Regions from separate parts of the Clostridioides sp. GD02367 genome, predicted to be linked through region 3. Evidence: riboswitches for the same ligand, from Rfam matches in the RefSeq annotation. Region 3 holds a riboswitch; each other region holds the start of a gene.
What was found. Region 3 has a riboswitch for glycine ahead of gcvPA (aminomethyl-transferring glycine dehydrogenase subunit GcvPA). Riboswitches for the same ligand answer to the same signal wherever they lie in the genome.
Positions count from the first base shown of each region.

Region 1: another riboswitch for glycine. It lies ahead of Q3223_RS02595 (GrdX family protein); the one in region 3 lies ahead of gcvPA (aminomethyl-transferring glycine dehydrogenase subunit GcvPA).
Region 2: another riboswitch for glycine. It lies ahead of Q3223_RS03030 (sodium:alanine symporter family protein); the one in region 3 lies ahead of gcvPA (aminomethyl-transferring glycine dehydrogenase subunit GcvPA).

Region 1 is NZ_JBJODK010000002.1:121,269-128,029, reverse strand. Features, by position in the region: gene Q3223_RS02610 (glycine/sarcosine/betaine reductase component B subunit) at 1-750, opposite strand, end outside; gene trxA (thioredoxin TrxA) at 1,019-1,336, opposite strand; gene trxB (thioredoxin-disulfide reductase) at 1,405-2,352, opposite strand; gene Q3223_RS02595 (GrdX family protein) at 2,448-2,870, opposite strand; glycine riboswitch at 2,923-3,033, opposite strand; gene Q3223_RS02590 (M3 family oligoendopeptidase) at 3,364-5,058, opposite strand; gene yidA (sugar-phosphatase) at 5,571-6,392, shown strand; gene saoL (MerB-like organometallic lyase SaoL) at 6,528-6,761, opposite strand, start outside.
Region 2 is NZ_JBJODK010000002.1:220,703-227,463, reverse strand. Features, by position in the region: gene ytvI (sporulation integral membrane protein YtvI) at 1-720, shown strand, start outside; gene Q3223_RS03040 (flagellar protein FliS) at 785-2,026, opposite strand; gene Q3223_RS03035 (DNA topoisomerase III) at 2,130-4,250, opposite strand; glycine riboswitch at 4,679-4,767, shown strand; gene Q3223_RS03030 (sodium:alanine symporter family protein) at 4,956-6,323, shown strand; gene Q3223_RS03025 (class II aldolase/adducin family protein) at 6,474-6,761, opposite strand, start outside.
Region 3 is NZ_JBJODK010000014.1:67,139-73,899, reverse strand. Features, by position in the region: gene Q3223_RS16200 (Na+/H+ antiporter NhaC family protein) at 1-891, shown strand, start outside; tRNA gene Q3223_RS16195 (tRNA-Leu) at 1,001-1,081, shown strand; glycine riboswitch at 1,601-1,705, shown strand; gene gcvPA (aminomethyl-transferring glycine dehydrogenase subunit GcvPA) at 1,915-4,389, shown strand; gene gcvPB (aminomethyl-transferring glycine dehydrogenase subunit GcvPB) at 4,389-5,846, shown strand; gene Q3223_RS16180 (HAD-IC family P-type ATPase) at 6,269-6,761, shown strand, end outside.

The DNA of each region.
Region 1 (6,761 bases), on a different contig from region 3:
TGGGTTTTTGTCACACGCAGAAACACAGTTACCACTTACAATTGCTCCGTCCATTAATTCTGTTGGATATAATAAAGTTGGTACTATTTGTTTTGCATCCACTCCATATACATAAGTATCATGTAATAATCCTTGAGTTTGAAGCATGTAAACATATCCTACTTTTGGAAGTTCTGGATATTCTTTTATTGACTCAAGAAGAGGCTTAGTTTCATATACTGAAACTTCATCTGGAGTAAGATTTCTTGCTGCTTCTCCTAAATACATTGCTGCTTTAAATCCTATCATTCTAACAGCTTTTTCATGAGCATATTGTTTTAAACCATCAATAGGTTCAGCTATTACTACAACATTATTTAATTTAGAAAATGGAGTGTATTTAGCTCCTTCTCCAGTCATGTCTACTATACCTTCTTGGAAACCTACTATTTTTCCAGTAGTTACAACAGCTACACCTTTTAAAGCATGAGTTTTTCCTTCTCCTACAGTGTCAACTTTAGACATTATACCTGGGAATATTCCCCCATTACCTTCAACTTTTACTCTTGGCTCGATAACATCTTTTACAGGTGTTATTCTTACGCTTTCACCTGGACGAGCTAATTCTATATCTATAGATTTTATATGCTCATCTCCACCAATCTCTTGTAGCATCTCTTGCTTATTGATGAATAATACTCCATCTTTTACTTCTGTTACATCACCAAATTGAATATCTTTTATAAAGATTTTCCCTAATTCAAGACGCATACTTGCACCTCCTGTTATTTAATTTGTGTATATGCATTTGAGTTTTTCTCAAAATTATATCATTTTATAACTTTTATTAAAGATAATTTTATAATATAGTATTTTTATGTCTTAAATATTTGTTATATTATTAAAAAATATTTACTGTAAAAAAATTATTTTATTTAAAATTATTTTTTTAACAAACTTGAATATAAAAACCTCTTTTATCTTATTATCTTCAGACTAAAACATATTTTTACTTTATTGTTAATATTTCGCCAATATCTTAAAGATATTTTTTAATCATGTCTTCTATATTAGGAACTGTAGCATCATCTTTAGTAACTTCGTCTACTTTTTCCCCATCTTTGTATATAGCCATAGTTGGAAGACCTAATACTTTTTGTTTTATAGCTAATCTTCTAGCTTTTGTTGTATCCATCTTACAGAATTTTATTTTGTCCCCATAAGTCTCAGCTAATTTATGAACATCTGGCATTAAAGCTTTACAAGGCTCACAACCTTCACTCCAGAAATCAACAAATACAAAACCTTCTGCGTTTAAAACTTCTTCTTCAAATGTAGCCTTATCTAAATCTAACATTTTATTTTTCCCCCTTGAAATTTTTATTTTATTTTAAATATTATTTATTAAATTTAATTTACAGACTTTTAATTTCCAAACTTTTCATCAATGTATTTCTCAGCTACTATAGATGCAATTGCTCCATCATTAGTTGCAGTTACAACCTGTCTTAGAGTTTTAGATCTACAATCTCCTGCTGCAAATACACCTGGTATGTTAGTTTTCATGTCTTCATCAGTTATTATATAACCTTTTTCGTCCATATCAACTTTACCTTTGAATAAATCAGTTTGAGCATCTAATCCAACGAAAACAAATACTCCCATTGTTCCATCTTCTTCATCTGCAAAATATTCATGAGTTTCTCCAGTAATCTTGTTTTTAAATACTACTGACTCTAATATTCCATCACCTTTGATTTCTTCTATTACTGTATCTAATAAGAATTCTATCTTTGGATTAGCTTTTGCTTTTTCTTCAACACTCTTAGCACATCTAAATCCTTGTCTTCTATGTACAATTGTTACTTTTCTAGCAAATTTAGTTAAATACATTGCTTCTTCTAATGCACTATCTCCTCCACCTACAACAAACACTTCAAAGTCTTCAAAGAAATCTGCATCGCAAGTTGCACAATATGAAACTCCTTTACCAGTAAGTTCTTTTTCCCCTGGGCAACCAATTTTTCTTGGAGTTGCTCCTGTTCCTATTATTACTGCTTTAGCTCTATACTCTGCTTTTTGGCCTTTTAAAACTTTTATATCTCCATCTAGCTCAGTATCCACAATGTTATCTCTTAGAATTTCTGCTCCAAACTCTTTGCATTGTTCAACCATTCTAGCTATTAAACTTGGTCCTGTTGCATTTGGAACTGACCCTGGATAATTTGCAATTTCATGTGTTATTACAATTTGCCCACCAGTTTTGTCTTTTTCTAGGATTAGAGTATTCAACTTTGCTCTTGCCCCATAAAGCCCTGCTGCAAGCCCTGCTGGTCCTGAACCAATTATTACTAAGTCATATACATTTTCCATTTTGACTTATCCTCCCCAATTAGATTTCTCATTTTATTTAATATTAAATTAGATTTAATATTTAGGCTGCTTTAATAACTTTTTAACAATTTTTTTTATTCATACTGCATTCTTTGTATTGTATTATAAAATATATCATAATCAATTACTCTAAAGTCGTCTTGAACACTTTCTGTCCATTTTGGAGTCTTTTTATTATTCTGAAATTTACTTGCAGTGATGATTGCTTCTTCAATTAAGGTTAAAGAGTTTATATCCAAACGATTTCCTCTCTTTAGTATAATAGTTCTATAAGGTGTTTCATTTGGTTTTACACTCCCATAGAGTGGATGAGATAAAAGTTCATATCCTTCATGTATCAAATCTCTACTTGCTTCTAAGATACCAATATAAGTTGTGTCTTTAAACAAAACTTCTCTTTCTTGAACTTCTTCTCTTACTTTTGGATTATTTGTAATTATTATCATTTTTTTACTCTCTTTCAATCTTTTATTTATTACTTGATAAATAAAAAACATGAAAAACAAATCTCCCAATTTGTCTTCCCTGTTAAAATCATTTTCAGAGCCCCGTCCAAGTACAGTCATTTTTACCTGAGAATTTCATCTAATCTTTTGGGTAAATAGGATTAAATTTGTCCCTTCGGTCGCTTTTTATAAAGCAGTCTCCCATACTCTTCATCCGGATTATTAAGTTATCAGAAAATTGAAAATTAAGCAATTTATCCTTTGTTTTCTACAAATAGCTTTTTTCTATCTCTGTTGACTTAAGTATATAAACATTCTATAAAATTTGCAATAGTTTTTTTATATGTATTTTGTATACATTTTTACTTTTTTTTCCAAGTGTTGATATTGCATATTTCCTGTATTTTCTTTTTTTTTTAAGTACAAACCTTTTTTGGTTTACTTTCTCAAACTGATTAAAAATATAACTATTTGTGTATCATCCCTTTGTTTTTTACATATTCTTTAATTTTTCTTTTTTATATGGTAAAATTCTCATAATTTTTTATAATTTGCTATCATTTACTTCATCAAACCAAGATTTAACCTCCCTTATGATAGACTTAACACAGTCATTATCAAATGGTGAATGTAGATTTCCCACACTTACAATATCTAAAAATGATTTTGTTCCTCCAACTCTACAAATATTTATATAATCTTGCCATCCTGCATCTCTATCTTGAATCATTTTTTTCCAAAATTGTAATGCACAAAGTTGAGCTAGTACATAGTCTATATAATAAAATGGATTTTTAAATATATGACCTTGCTTAAACCACCAACACCCTCTATCTAAAAAAGAATTATTGTCATAGTTTCTATGAGGTAAGTATTTTTTCTCTAAATATCTCCATTTTTCTTTTCTTTTTGCTTTATCCTCATTAGGATTTTTATAAACATAATGCTGAAATTCATCAACAATTATTCCATAAGGTATAAATTTGACGGCTGTCGACAAGTGAGTAAATTTATATTTATCTGTATCTTCTTTAAAAAACAGATTCATCCATGGCCATGTTATAAATTCCATACTCATTGAATGAATTTCACAGCTGTCAAGTGTTGGAAAATTAATCTCTGGCATATCAATCCATCTAGACATGTATAACTGGAACGCATGTCCTGCTTCATGTGTTAATACATCTATGTCATCATAAGTTTGGTTGAAGTTAGAAAAAATGAATGGTGACTTGTAGTCTGGTATGTAGGTACAATAACCTCCAGCTCCTTTTCCTTTCTTTGTTTCTAAATCCATAAGTTCATTTTCCAGCATAAAATTAAAAAATTCCTCTGTTTCTTTTGAAAGTTCACTATACATCCTTTGCCCATTCTGAATTATGTACTTTGAATCACCTTTTAATCTTGCATTTCCTGTTAAAAATTCCACGTCTTCATCTATGTAACTTAAGTTTTCTAGACCAAGTCTTTTAGCTTGTTTTTTATAAAGCTCATTGGCCATTGGAACAACATATTTTAATACTTGCTTTCTAATATTTTCTACCATATCTTCTCTATAGTCACTTCTCATCATTCTGATATATCCAAGCTCTACAAAATCTTCAAAGCCTAATTTTTTAGATATCTTATCTCTAAGTTTAACTAATTTATCAAATATGTCATCAAATTTTGATTCGTTTTCTTCAAAAAAATTATAATATGCTTTGTTGGCCAATTCTCTTGTCTTCCTACAATTAGAGTACATAAACTTTCCCATACTAGATAAATTTCTTTCTTCTCCATCGAACATTATTTGTGCTGATGCTAAAAGTTTAGTATACTCTGAACACAATTTATTTTCTTCTTGCAATTCACTTATTATATCTTTAGAAAAACTTTTCAGAGAATAGTCTATTATTGTGAAAAATTGTTTTCCAAATTTTTTTATTAAATCACATTTAAACTTTGAATTTATTACAACATCATAAAAATAAGAATTTAACTCTTCATACAAAGGCAAATATTCATCCCAGTAATTTTTTTCCTCTTGATAGAATTTATTAAGTGTATCTATACTGTATCTTATTGATGCTATATTTGACAACGTTTCTATTTTATTTCTCAATAAATTAATCTTATGTATATTTTCTTGTTGTTCTTCATAGGTACAGGATTTTTTTATATCTTCTACACACTCCAAAAATTCTTTTTTTATACTATCATAATTGGGTCTTTCATACTTAAATTGTGAAAACTTCATTTAAAACGCTCCTTTGCAACTTTATTTTATATCTTTATATCATACTTTTATATCTTCGATATACATAGTTTTATATACTGCCTAAGTCTAATTTATAAATTATTATATATATTAAATATTCTTTACATTGTAATCACGTTGAATAATAACATATGATTGATATAATTACAATATTTTGTGATATAAAATCAACTACCATGTATATTATTAGAAAAACATTCATATAAAAACCGTAGCTTTTATAACAAATACTTCTATTTACATAATAATGCAAACGATAGCATTTTTATAATTGATACTTACAAAACAATTAAAAATCTACTTTTTAAATATACATATTATATAGATAATATTTTTATCAAAAAATTAATATTATTAAACTTTCTAAATTGCTTATCTCTTGGTATAATAGTATACAAAACTAATCATATTTTCCACTGAAATTTTGTTCAACACTAGTTGTGTCAACGTTTTCATAGGAAAATTGAGTATATAACTTACTGGAGGTTGATATGTACAAATTAATCGCATTAGATATTGATGGAACAATATTAAACACACAAAAAAGGATTACTCCTGAGGTCTTTGATTCTATTCAAGAAGCAAAAAAGGCTGGTGCCAAAGTTGTTATAACAACAGGCAGACCTCTTCCTGGTGTAAAAGCACTTCTAAATCAATTAAACTTAACAGATGAAGGTGATTATGTTATATGTTTTAATGGAGCCATTATTCAAGAAGTCAAGAGTGAAGAAATTATACATGATGTGGAAATGACTTTAGATGACTTTGATTTTATATATAATAACATTTGTAAAAAATATAATACCAAAATACACATAAATACAATGACCAATTTAATTACACCAAACGAAATTCCTGGTAAGTATACTCTTCATGAAGCTAAATTAAATGATATAGATGTTAAATATATACAAAAAGATAAAATTGATGAATCTATTAAAATCTGTAAAATTATGATAGTTGATGAACCAGAAAGATTAGAAGAAATTATACAACAGCTACCTAAAAATTTATTCAATAAATATACTATAGTAAGGTCTGCTCCTTTTTATCTAGAGTTTTTAGGTAAAACTACTAATAAAGGAACTGCCCTTAAGACATTGTGTACTAATTTAGATATTCCTATAGAAGAAGCTATTGCTGTTGGTGATGAAGAAAATGACCAACATATGATAAAGTATGCAGGTCTTGGTGTAGCTATGGGAAATGCACGTGATAGTATAAAAGAAATTGCTGATTATGTTACAGATACCAATAACGAAAATGGAGTTGCAAAGGTTATAAATAAATATATACTTAATAGAGCTATTTAAACATATAAAAAACTAAAAATACATCTTTAGCTTTAAATTCTATTTAATCTATATACTTGATAATAAAAGTATATAGATTAAATATTATCTAATATTTTTAGCTAAAGGTTGTTTTAGTTTTTCATATATGTATATCTAGAATAATACTTTTTGTTTCAATTTAAATATTTTATATGATTCTACTATTGCTTCATTAATATCTAAACAATATACATCATCGTCATCTGATAAACCAGATTCTTTTATCCAAGCATCAAAATCATTCTTCGTCCAGAAGAAATTCATTATATTTCAGCAACTTGCTGCCCAGTTTGAATATTTATCAAGATTTATATGAAGCACTCTTAAATGTGGGTTATTGACGTATTC
Region 2 (6,761 bases), on a different contig from region 3:
TTTTCTAAAATAGATGCTAGTACACCTAATGTTAACCTAGCATTGATACTTGGTTGGGATAATATAAGTCAATCGATGATGTCTTTAGTCGCCTCTGTTTCAACAAATGCACTTAATGCTATTGCAAGTATTGCAAGTAAAACACCTGCATTTATGCTAAAACTTATTATTACCTTGATTGCTTCTTTTTTCTTTACTTTTGACTATCAAAAAATAGTAAACTTTATCTTAAAACAATTTCCAGAAAAAAGTCAGCTGATGATAATAAATATAAAAAATAGTAGTATTAATGCTCTTTTAAAACTGCTAAAAGCATATGCAATACTACTATCAGTGACATTTATAGAGCTACTTATTGGACTTAATATCCTAAGAGTTGAAAATGCATTTGCTATATCTGTCATAATAGCACTTGTTGATATTTTACCAGTCTTAGGTACAGGAAGTATTTTGACACCTTGGATGATTATTTCATTAATTAATGGCAATATCAACTTAGCAATAGGGCTTCTAATACTATATATCATTATAACTGTAGTTAGACAGATACTAGAACCAAAGGTAGTAGGACACCAAATTGGTCTATACCCTTTAATAACTCTAATGTGTATGTTTGTTGGAGCTCAACTATTTGGAATAGCTGGATTATTTGGATTTCCCATCGCAGCTACAATCATAAAAAATCTACACGATAATGGTATTATCACTGCATTTAAATAGATTAGCTTTTACATTTTATTTAAACTTAAAATAGTGAGATGTATTGTACATCTCACTATTTTTGCTACTCTTTACAAATAATATCAATCATTTCTTTATATTCGTCTTCATTATTTAAAACATCTACATTTTTAAATTTTTCTTTAATTTCTAATGAGTAAGATATTGTATATGGAATAAATTTTTCTATTTCTTTTATATATTCCTTAGAAAAAAATTCAGCATTATACACTACAGAAAATAAGATTAACATCAAGCAATCATTCTTTATCATAGTTATTACAGATTCGTTTTTATTATTAATTTTAAAACCATCTATCAATTCAATAGTAAAATTTATTAATTTATTTGTGATTTTATCTAAAGTTCCATTTTTTATCGTTTCTGTCATAACAGTTTCATGATTGAATTTTAAATCTTCTTTTATATCCTGCAAATCGTCAGATACTTGCAATAAAAATCCATAACCAATGCAAAACTCTATTTCTTCCTTTGTCATCAAACCACTTATTAAGTATCCATCTACTAAAACAGATGAACCACCTTTTTCAATAGAAATAGATAATAATTCTTCTTCACACAAATTACTTTTTCTATCTTGTTGCTTTAAGCTCTTTACTTGACTTTTAAATATCAATAATAGTGACTCATAGACTTCTTTAAATTTTTCTCTAGGATAAACACTTTCAATATAATCAATCATTTGGGATACTTTACTTTCATGGTAGTTATTAGGTTTAATTTGTTCTCCCAAGAGTCTTTTTTCTAACCCGCTATTAAATAAGACTTTATCAATTTCATTTATATTTGTATTGTCTAAATAGTTGTCTGTATATGGATATAACATGCTATATGCAAAGTTTGCTTTTGAATAATAAACTTCTTTATCAAATAATAATTGTAATGCATTTGAAATCCACACATTCCTCATAGCCTGCATAATATCACTTATAGGCAAATCATCATCAAATTTTCTGGCATCTCTAATAAACTGTTTTGTTATACCTAAAAACTTTTTTCTATCTTCAACATCCATTTTTTCTAACTTGAAAATATTGTCTTTTTCTAATGTGTTTTGTAAAAATACCTCACCTTTTTTTACCCACATTCTTCTCAATACAAAATCACTTGGATATTTTTTTAAGTGAGTTGATAATGTATCTATCAATTTATCCAATTCTTTTTCACTCTTTTTTTGTGAATTTTTACTATATGTTTCTATATTCTCAGATAATTCAACACTTGAATTATTCCATGTATCCTCACATTTTTTACAATAATATTCAAATATAATATTTAAATCCATTTAACAGCCCTACTTTCATGCCTAAATTATACACTATATTATATCAGTACATATAACTAATATATAGTTAAACTTCTAATTGTGTATAATAATAATTTAAAAACTATTTATTTTTCAATTTAGCTAGTGCTTCTGCAAATGGATTATTAAATGTTTCTTGAGTTTTGTTTTGATTTTTTAAGTATTGATTAACATCTTTTTTTGATGCCTTCTTTTTTTCCTCTTGCTTTCTTTTATTGAAAGATGACAATTTCTCTCTATATCCACAGCTACAAGTGAAAATTCTTCCTTCACCTTCTCCACGAAGTTCTAATTTCTTATGACAATTAGGGCACCTTGAATTAGTTACTTGTGATATAGTTTTTCTAGTATTACACTCTCTATCTTCACAAATCAGCATTTTACCCTTTTTACCATTTACCTCTAGCATGAATTTACCACACTCTGGACATCTATTTTTAGTTAAATTATCATGTTTAAATTTATTATCACTATTTTTCACTTCTAAGACAATGTCTTTTGAATAAGCTTTCATATCATTTATAAATGTGTTTTTATTAAGTTTTCCCTTTGAAATCTCCAATAGTTTTTTTTCCCATGAAGCTGTAAGTTCTGGTGTTTTCAAATCTACTGGAACTAAATCCAATAATTGTCTCCCTTTTGATGTTATATATATATCTTTATTTTTCTTTTCCATCAAAAATGAATTGAACAATTTTTCTATTATATCTGCTCTTGTAGCAACTGTTCCAAGACCATTTTTTTCCATAGCTGTTAATAATGTGCCCTCATTTAAATATGGTGGTGGATTTGTTTTACCTGAAGTTACCTTTAATTCCTTAACTTTAAGTATGTCTTTTTCTAAAACATTTGGTATACTTTCATATTCATCTTCATCATCAATATCTTTATAGCTTTCCTTCCATCCTAAATTTATTACTTTATTTCCCTTTGCTTTGAATGTTTCTCCCTCTATACTTGCATTTATAGTTGTCTGCTCATATTCAAATGGAGGAGATAATACTGCTAAAAATCTTTTTACTACAAGATTATATATTTTTCGCTCTTTATCACTAAAATCACTCATAAATACCTTCTGCTCTGTTGGTATTATTGCATGATGGTCTGTTACCTTTGAATTATCAACAAAAGATTTATTAGCTGTAATATTGCTTTTTAATAATTTGTTGCAAATCTTTGAATAATCACTAACATTTACAGCTTTTATCCTGTCTTTTAATGTCCCAACAATATCTGATGTTAAATATCTAGAATCAGTTCTAGGATAAGTAAGCACTTTATGATGCTCATATAACTTTTGCATTATAGACAATGTTTCTTTTGCTGAAAATCCAAACATTTTATTTGCATCTCTTTGCAACTCTGTTAAATCATATAGTGCAGGAGAATATTTTTTCTTATATGATTTACTTACCTCAGATATTTTTATATCTAAATTTTTCACCTTTTTTAATGTAGAATCTATCTTTTCTTTACTGAATGTTGAAGAATTGTTGTTCTTATCACTCCAAATAAATTTTATGTCTGAACTTCCCTTTGTAGCAATTAACTCCAATCCATAGTATTCTTTAGGTTTAAAATCTCTTATTTCTTCCTCTCTCTTTAGTAACATGGCAAGAGTTGGTGTTTGAACTCTTCCACAAGAAAGTTGCGCATTATACTTTGTTGTCAAAGCTCTAGTTGCATTTATTCCAATAATCCAATCAGCTTCTGCTCGTGCTATTGCTGAATAATATAAATTCTCATATTCTTTTCCACTTTTTAATTTTGCAAAACCTTCTTTTATTGCTTTATCTGTACTTGAAGAAATCCAAAGACGTTTTAAAGGCTTTTTTACTTGTGATTTTTCTATTATCCATCTTGCCACAAGTTCTCCTTCACGACCTGCATCTGTTGCTATAACTATTTCATCTATATCATTCCTATTCATTTGAGCCTTGACTGTATTAAATTGCTTTCCACTCTTTTTTATTACAACAGTCTTTAGATACTTAGGAAGAATTGGTAAGTCTTCTAAGTTCCATGATTTATATCTTTCTCCATAACTTTCAGGGTCTGCAAGTGTAACTAAATGACCTAATGCCCAAGTAACTACATACTTTGGCCCCTCTATATATCCATTTTTTTCATTTTTCGACCCCAAAACTTTTGCTATATCTCTTCCAACAGAAGGTTTTTCTGCTAGTACTAATATTTTTCCCATCTAAAAATACTTCCTTTCTCTATGTTCAATCTCATATTGCACTTAAAATCTAAATAAATAGAACTTTTCTTAATATCGTAACTATAATATTACCATAATTTAATGGTATCTAATTAATTATTTAAGATTTTCTTATTTTTTTATCTAAAACTTATTTTATACCTAATTTATATGCTTATTATTACATCAAATTTCACGTATATTACTTATATTTTTAAATTTATAATTCGTAATTAGACTTACATTTTTATATTTTCTTACTGTTTTTTAATTTTTTAGTTGACAAAACATAAAAACTTATATTAATATTATTAATACAATAAGCTATGACAAATCAATATCCGGTTAAGATTTTATAGAAGAGTTGCTATCTAGCACACCGAAGGAGTAACACTCTCAGGTACTTTTTAAAAGTAGGACTGTAAAATTTACGGAACTCTGGAGAGACCCATTATGGGCGCCGAAGGGGCAAGGCTTTTATGCTCAATCTCTCAGGCAAAAGGACAGGGATTATCTACCAAAATCAGTATTATTAATACTTTTATTTTGGTTGTTAATTAGTGTATATCCAGAGCTGAATCTTTTTTAGATTTAGCTTTTTTTATTACACTAGAAATTATTAATAAATTATACTTATTTCCTGTCAATTACTTCATTAAAAATTCTATTGATTATGCAAAGCAAAAAAAATGAGGGAGTGTTTTTATGAATCTAATTGATATTTTAAACAAAGTTGATGCTTTTATTTGGGGACCACCCTTACTAGTACTACTTGTTGGTACTGGTATATTGCTTACTGTTAAACTTGGAGTTATACAAATAACTAAACTTCCAAGAGCTCTTAAATTAATCTTCTCTGCTGAAAACAAAGGTAGTGGTGATGTTTCAAGTTTTGCAGCTTTATGTACTGCACTAGCTGCTACAGTTGGTACTGGTAATATTGTAGGTGTTGCTACAGCTATTAAGGCTGGGGGACCTGGGGCCCTTTTTTGGATGTGGATAGCAGCATTCTTTGGAATGGCTACTAAGTATTCAGAAGGTGTTCTTGCAATAAAATATAGAACTAAAGACAAAAATGGTCAAGTGTCTGGTGGACCTATGTATTACATAGTAAACGGTATGGGTGAAAAATGGAGACCTCTTGCAATATTTTTTGCTATAAGTGGTATATTAGTTGCACTTTTAGGAATAGGTACTTTCACTCAAGTAAATTCAATAACAGATGCAATAAATAGTAGTTTTGGTGTAGACCCTAGAATTACAGGTGTCATATTAGCAGTATTTGTAGCCTTAGTTGTGTTTGGAGGTCTTAAAAGTATCTCTAATGTAGCTACTAAAATAGTACCTTTTATGGCTGTTATATACATTGTAATCTGTGGTATTATTTTAATATCTTTCTGGAACAAGATACCAGAAACTTTTATGCTAATAATTAAAAGTGCTTTTACAACTACTGCTGCAACTGGTGGTTTCCTAGGAGCAACTATCTCACTAGCTATTAGAAATGGTATAGCTCGTGGTGTATTTTCAAATGAATCTGGTCTAGGTAGTGCTCCAATAGCTGCAGCTGCGGCTAAAACTGAATGGCCAGCGGAACAGGGTCTTATATCTATGACAGGTACTTTTATAGATACTATTATAATCTGTACACTTACTGGATTCTCTCTTGTTATTTCAGGAGTATGGTGTTCAGACCTTAATGGAGCTGTTATGACACAGGCAGCTTTTAATGGAGCAATTCCTACATTTGGACCAATATTACTTACAATTAGTTTGACATTATTTGCATTTACTACAATTTTAGGTTGGAGTTATTATGGAGAAAGATGTTTTGAGTTCCTATTTGGTGTAAAAGGCATGAATGGATATAGAACTGTATTTGTTGCCATGGTACTATTAGGTGCATTCTTAAAATTAGAAGTTGTTTGGATAATTGCTGATATTGTAAATGGACTTATGGCAATACCTAACCTAATAGCTTTACTTGCATTATCTCCTATAATAGTATCTGAAACTAAAAAATACTTTGAATATATAAATTCTCCAGAAAATCAGTTGAAAAATAATGCATAAATAAAAAATATAGAATTCCAAGTCAAATTCATACGACTCTGGAATTCTATATTCGTTTAAAAAAGTATACTAAATACATTTACAAAAATAATAATTCACATAAATAGTATATCTATATTTTAATTAATATCTTAATGTAATTTGTATAGATTAAAATTTTATTTCTTCTGGATATTTCCATGATTTAAATTCATCAACATCTACTGCTTCAGGTTCCTTAAATTGATTTAACACTAAAGACCTATAGTATATTTCTGCTACTTCTTCTACATACCTTGATTTTAATAATGCCTCTTCTAAATCATTACCCACAGTTGTTAATCCATGTCTTTCTAACAAACAAGCATCTGTATATAGCAATAATTTTGAAACATTTTTAGCAAGTTTTAAAGTTCCTGGCCTTGCATATGGAGCAATATCCACATAACCACCATAATT
Region 3 (6,761 bases):
GGTGTAGAAGAATTAGATGATTTAGCACCAAAAAATGGAGTAAAATTGAGTGTGTGGAATGCTATAATCCCAATAGGAACATTAATAATAGTTGCTTTGGCATCATTCTATTATAGTGGATATACGTCTATAATGGGTGGTGAAGATAAAGCTCTAATACAACTATTTACAAATTCACCATATTCTTTTGGAGCAATAAAAGAAGCATTTAGTGCATCTGATGCATCTAGAGCATTATTCCAATCTGCACTTGTTGCAAGTTTAGTTGCTATTATAATGGCTGTAGTTAAGAAGATTTTTACAGTGTCAGAAGCAATTGATGTTTGGATAGATGGGATGAAAAGTTTAGTAATAACTGGTGTAATATTAATACTTGCATGGTCATTAAGTTCAGTAATAAAAGAATTAGGTACAGCTAAATTTTTGATACACTTATTATCAGGTTCACTACCTCCATTCTTATTGCCAAGTTTAATATTTGGTTTAGGAGCAATAATATCTTTTGCTACTGGAACAGCTTATGGAACAATGGGTATACTTATGCCACTAGCAATACCACTAGCTTACTCATTAAATCCTGATATGTCTTATGTAATAGTGAGTACAAGTGCAGTCTTAACAGGTGCAATATTTGGAGACCACTGTTCTCCGATTTCAGATACAACAATACTTTCTTCGATGGGAGCTGGTTGTAATCATATAGACCATGTTAATACTCAAATGCCATATGCTATATTTACAGCAGTAATCACTATTGTATTTGGATATATACCAGCTGGATTAGGATTGCCAATATATATAGTATTACCAGTAGCTATAGCTGCTGTATTTGTTGGTATTCAAATAATTGGTAAGAGAGTTGATGAAGCAGAGATAGAACTTGCAGAATAAAGATATAAATAAATTTAACCTTTTATTATCATTCTTTTGTTAGTTTTTAGATAATTTTAAAAAGTTATTGAAAATAATAGCGAAATATAGTAAAATAAAAGAGTGATAAGCGGATGTGGCGGAATTGGCAGACGCACTAGACTTAGGATCTAGCGCCATTGGCGTGGGGGTTCGACTCCCTTCATCCGCACTCTACAGTACTTAGTTGTGCTGAAAAAAACTGGGATTGCTGGCTTTCGGAGTGGGCTATCCCGTTTTTATTTTTTGATAAATCAAATATAATATGAATATATTTCTAAGGATATTTTATTAATAAATATAAAAGCACATTGAGTGCTTTTTTTGTTGTTTAAAATTACAATTACATATAAATTCTTAGATATTTGTCAATAAGATAAAATCTTATTTTTCACAAAGATAAATTTGCAAACGATTCTATTGCATGTATAAATATATCTTTAACATAATATAGTAAATTACAATATAACTTTACTTTTAGTGTTTTATATGACATGCTAGTAATAAATTAAATAAATATATTATTTTACATTAATATATAACATATATGTATAAAAGTTAATATTATAAAAGTAGTATAATTGATAATAAAAACTTAACAAAAAAATTAATACATAAAAAAAAATAAATATAATGTGTTGACATTTAATTGAAATATTCATACAATAAAAATGAAAATAAATATTTCCAAATGAGATTAGCGAGAGAGATCTTTATATAAAAAGGCGCCGAAGAAGCAATTTAAGAAATGCCAATTCTTAGAGAAACTTTCAGGCAAATATATCGCTAATTGATGGGACTCTGGAGAGACTTAGGTTAATAGACTATAAGTCACCGAAGAAGCAAAATAATATTAAATTATTAAATCTTTCAGGTATACAAACAGGGATATATAGGCTAGGATTATTTTCTATGCTGATATATCTTTTTTTTATGAAAAAGTACAGGACATAATATCGAAATTACTTAAATATAGTGGGTCTAAATTTATAGGGAGGGTTATATATGAATGAATTGAAAAGAGTACCTTTGTATAATATACACAAAGAGCTTGGAGCAAAACTTGTTGAATTTGCTGGCTGGGAAATGCCTTTAGAATATGAAGGAATAAATAAAGAGCATGAAATGGTTAGAAAAAGTGCAGGTATATTTGATGTATCTCATATGGGAGAGGTACAAATAAAAGGTGCAGATTCAGAAAAATTTATACAAAATTTAGTTACAAATGATATAAGCACATTAAAGATAAATGACATTATATATACACCTATGTGTTATGAAAATGGAGGAGTAGTTGACGATTTATTAATATATAAATTTGGTGAAGAAGATTATTTATTAGTAATAAATGCAGGGAATATAGATAAAGATGTAGCATGGATAATAAAACAAAGTGAAGGATACCATGTAGATATAAAAAATGTTTCTAATGAAGTTAGTCAACTAGCAGTTCAAGGGCCTAAAGCAGAAGAAATTCTTCAAAAAATCATAGATATAGATTTAAAATCAATAAAATTTTATAAGTCAATTCCATCAACAAAAATATGTGGTTTAACTTGTTTAGTTTCAAGAACAGGATATACTGGAGAAGATGGATTTGAGATATATTGTAAAAGCGAACATACAGAAATAATTTGGAATGAAGTTTTAAAGGCTGGAGGAGAAGACATATGTCCTGCTGGTTTAGGCTGTAGAGATACTTTGAGATTTGAAGCAGCTCTACCTCTGTATGGCCATGAAATAAATGAACATATATCTCCAATTGAAGGAGGCTTATCAATTTTTGTAAAAACAAACAAGGAAGGTTTTGTTGGGAAAACAATCTTATCAGAAGAAAAAGAAAGTGGAGCTAAAAGAAAATTAATAGGCTTTGAGATGCAAGGTAAAGGGATGCCTAGAAATGGATACGATATAAAGATTGGCGACAAAACAGTAGGTTTTGTAACAACAGGATGTGCATCCCCAACAACAGGAAAAATTTTAGGTATGGGAATTATAGATTCTGAATATGCAAAATTAGGAAATGAAATAGGAATAGCAATAAGAAAAAAAGTTGTTCCTGCGATGATAGTTAAGAAACCTTTTTACAAAAAGCAATATAAAAAAGATAATACTATATCAAATGAAGAGAATAAATTTTCATATATACCTGCCACAAGTGAAGATAAATCAAAAATGCTAAAGGTAGTAGGATTAAATTCAGTTGATGAATTATTTTCAGATATACCAGATGAAATAAAGTTAAAAAGAGATTTGAATTTAGAAAGTGGGAAATCTGAATTAGAAGTAAGTAAAATAGTAAAAAGATTGTCAGAAGAAAATTTAAGTTTAGAAGATTTAACTTGTTTTCTTGGAGCTGGTGCATATGACCATTATATACCATCAATTATAAAACATATAACTTCAAGATCTGAGTTTTATACAGCATATACTCCATATCAAGCTGAAATAAGTCAAGGGACTTTACAAGTAGTGTTTGAGTTCCAATCTATGATTGCAGAAATTACTGGTATGGAAATTGCAAATGCATCAATGTATGATGGGGCAACTGCTGCAATAGAAGCATGTATAATGGCTATGAACCAGACGAGAAAAAGTAAAATAGTAGTATCAAAAACTACACATCCTGAAACTTTATCAGTACTAAAGACTTATCTGCAATATAAAGATTGTGAAATAGTAGAAATTGATTTTTGTAATGAATATGGAATTACAGATATAGAAAAATTAAGAGCTTCAGTAGATAAAGATACAGCATGTGTTCTTATACAGACTCCTAACTTCTTTGGAATTATTGAAGAAATGGAAGAAATAGAAAAAATAACTCATGAAAATAAGGCTATGTTAATTATGAGTGTTGACCCAATATCATTAGGTGTTTTAAAGACACCAGGTGAAATAGGAGCAGATATTGTTGTTGGAGAAGCTCAATCATTAGGAAATCCTATCAATTTTGGAGGTCCTTATGTAGGATTTTTGGCTAGCAAATCTAAGTATACAAGAAAAATGCCAGGAAGAATAGTTGGGCAAAGTTTAGATACAGAAGGTAAAACTGCATATGTACTAACTTTACAAACTAGAGAACAACATGTAAGGAGAGAAAAAGCAACTTCTAATATATGTTCAAATCAAGCCTTAAATGCTCTTGTAGCCTCAATATATATGGCTACTATGGGTAAAGAAGGTTTTAAAGAAGTTGGCATGCAATCTATGAAAAAAGCACATTATGCTTATAATAAACTTATACAAACTGGGAAATATAAGCCAATGTTCAAAGGTAAATTTTTCAAAGAATTTACTGTACAAGGAAATCTTAATGTAGAAACTATAAATAATAAACTTTTAGAAGAAAATATATTAGGTGGTTATAATTTAGAACACAATTATCCAGAATTAAAAAATTCAACTTTACTTTGTGTGACTGAGAAAAGAAGCAAAGAAGAAATAGATAAGTTAGTTGGAATAATGGAGGGATTATAATGAAAGAATATAATAGTTTGTTGATAGATATATCTAAAAAAGGTAGAAAAGCATATTCACTTCCAAAGTTAGATATAGATGATATAAAAGTAGAAGATATGATTGACCAAAGTATGGTTAGACAAAGTGAATTGAATTTGCCAGAAGTTGGTGAATTAGAATTAGTTAGACATTATACCCTATTATCGAATAAAAATTTTGGAGTTGATACAGGTTTTTATCCTTTAGGTTCTTGTACTATGAAATATAACCCTAAAATAAATGAAGATATGGCAGCACTTCCAAACTTTACAGGAATGCATCCATACCAATCTTCAGATACAGCACAAGGTTCTCTTTCTTTAATGTATGACTTGTCAAGTAGACTTGCAGAAATTACAGGTATGGATGAAGTCACACTACAACCTTCAGCAGGTTCACATGGAGAATTTACAGGGTTAATGATTATAAAAGCATACCATGAAAACAGAGGAGACCATAAGAGAACTAAAGTAATAATTCCTGATTCTGCACATGGAACAAATCCAGCAAGTGCAGCTATGGCAAACTTTGATGTGATTCAGATAGCATCTGATAAAAATGGAGCTGTAGACATAGATGCATTAAAAGAAGTCTTAAGTGATGAAGTAGCAGCTCTTATGCTTACTAACCCAAGTACTCTTGGATTGTTTGAAAAAAATATAAAAGAAATAGCAAGCCTTGTACATGAAGCAGGAGGGCTTTTGTACTATGATGGTGCAAATATGAATGCTATTATGGGAATAACAAGACCTGGAGATATGGGATTTGATGTAGTGCATCTTAATCTTCATAAGACTTTTTCTACTCCTCATGGTGGAGGAGGGCCAGGAGCTGGTCCTGTTGGAGTTAAAAAAGAATTGGTACCTTTTTTACCAATACCAGTGATTGAGAAACAAGAAGATAAGTTTGTATTAAATTATGATAGAGAAAAATCTATTGGAAAAATTAAAAACTTCTATGGTAATTTTGGAGTGCTTGTAAGAGCTTACACATATATATTAACTATGGGAAGAGATGGCCTTAAAGAAGCAAGTGAGATGGCAGTTTTAAATGCTAATTATATCAAAGAGAGTATAAAAGATAATTATATCTTACCAATAGATACTTTATGTAAACATGAGTTTGTATTAGGTGGATTACCAAGAGGAGAGGCAAATATAAAAACTATCGATATAGCAAAGAGACTTTTAGATTATGGATACCATCCTCCAACAATGTATTTTCCTCTTATTATAAATGAAGCACTTATGATAGAGCCTACAGAAAGTGAAAGCATTGAAACATTAGATAGTTTTATAGAAGCTATGAAAAATGTTGCTAAAGAGGCAAAAGAAGAGCCAGAGCTATTGAAAACTGCTCCACATAATACTTTAGTTAAGAGAGTGGATGACGCAAGAGCGGTAAAGAAACCTATACTTACATGGTCACAAAGATAAAAAATTAAAAATAAAAATTGTAAATATAAATAAATTTGTATTTATAAGAAAAAGCTATCTAACTTAATCTGGTTTAGATAGCTTTTTTATGTATTAATATATATGATATTTACTACAGAAGTTTTAAATTACATTAGCATCTATATAGAGTGTTAGGATAATGATTATAATACCAATATTTATAGGAATTATAGAAATTTATTTTGGTAAAATTTTATTTACTTTTTTAGCTTAAGAGAAGCTTAACTAAAATATATCGAAATTTATAAAAATTTAGGAAATCTTAAGAATTATAATATTTAAATCTTTAGATTTATATTTTATTATATAAACTATAGAATAATAAAATAAAAAATTGATACTTTTATAATATATTTGTAGCTTTAAGTATAAAAAAATCGTTAAGTTGAAAGGAGTAGAATATGGATAATATTAATTTAAAAAGGTATAATTGTGATATAAATATGGGGTTAAGCAGTAGACAACTTCAAAGTAGAATAGATGATAATTTAATTAATGTATTTGATAATGGAAAAACTAAAACATATAAACAAATTCTTAAAGATAATGTGTTTACACTTTTTAACTTGATAAATATTGTTTTAGTATGTCTATTAGTATCAGTTGGTTCTTTTAAGAATACTCTATTTATATTTATTGCTGTAATTAATACTATTATAGGGGTAATTCAAGAAATAAGAGCTAAAAGGTTGCTGGACAATCTATCTGTCATAGTCTCAAATAAGGTATCCGTTATAAGAGAAAGAGAGAAAAAAGAAATTGATGTACAAGAATTGGTACTAGATGATATTATGATTTTAAAAACAGGTAATCAAATTTGTGCAGATTCAAAAGTTTTAGATGGAAAATTAGAGGTAAATGAGTCTTTAATTACAGGAGAATCTGATATTATTG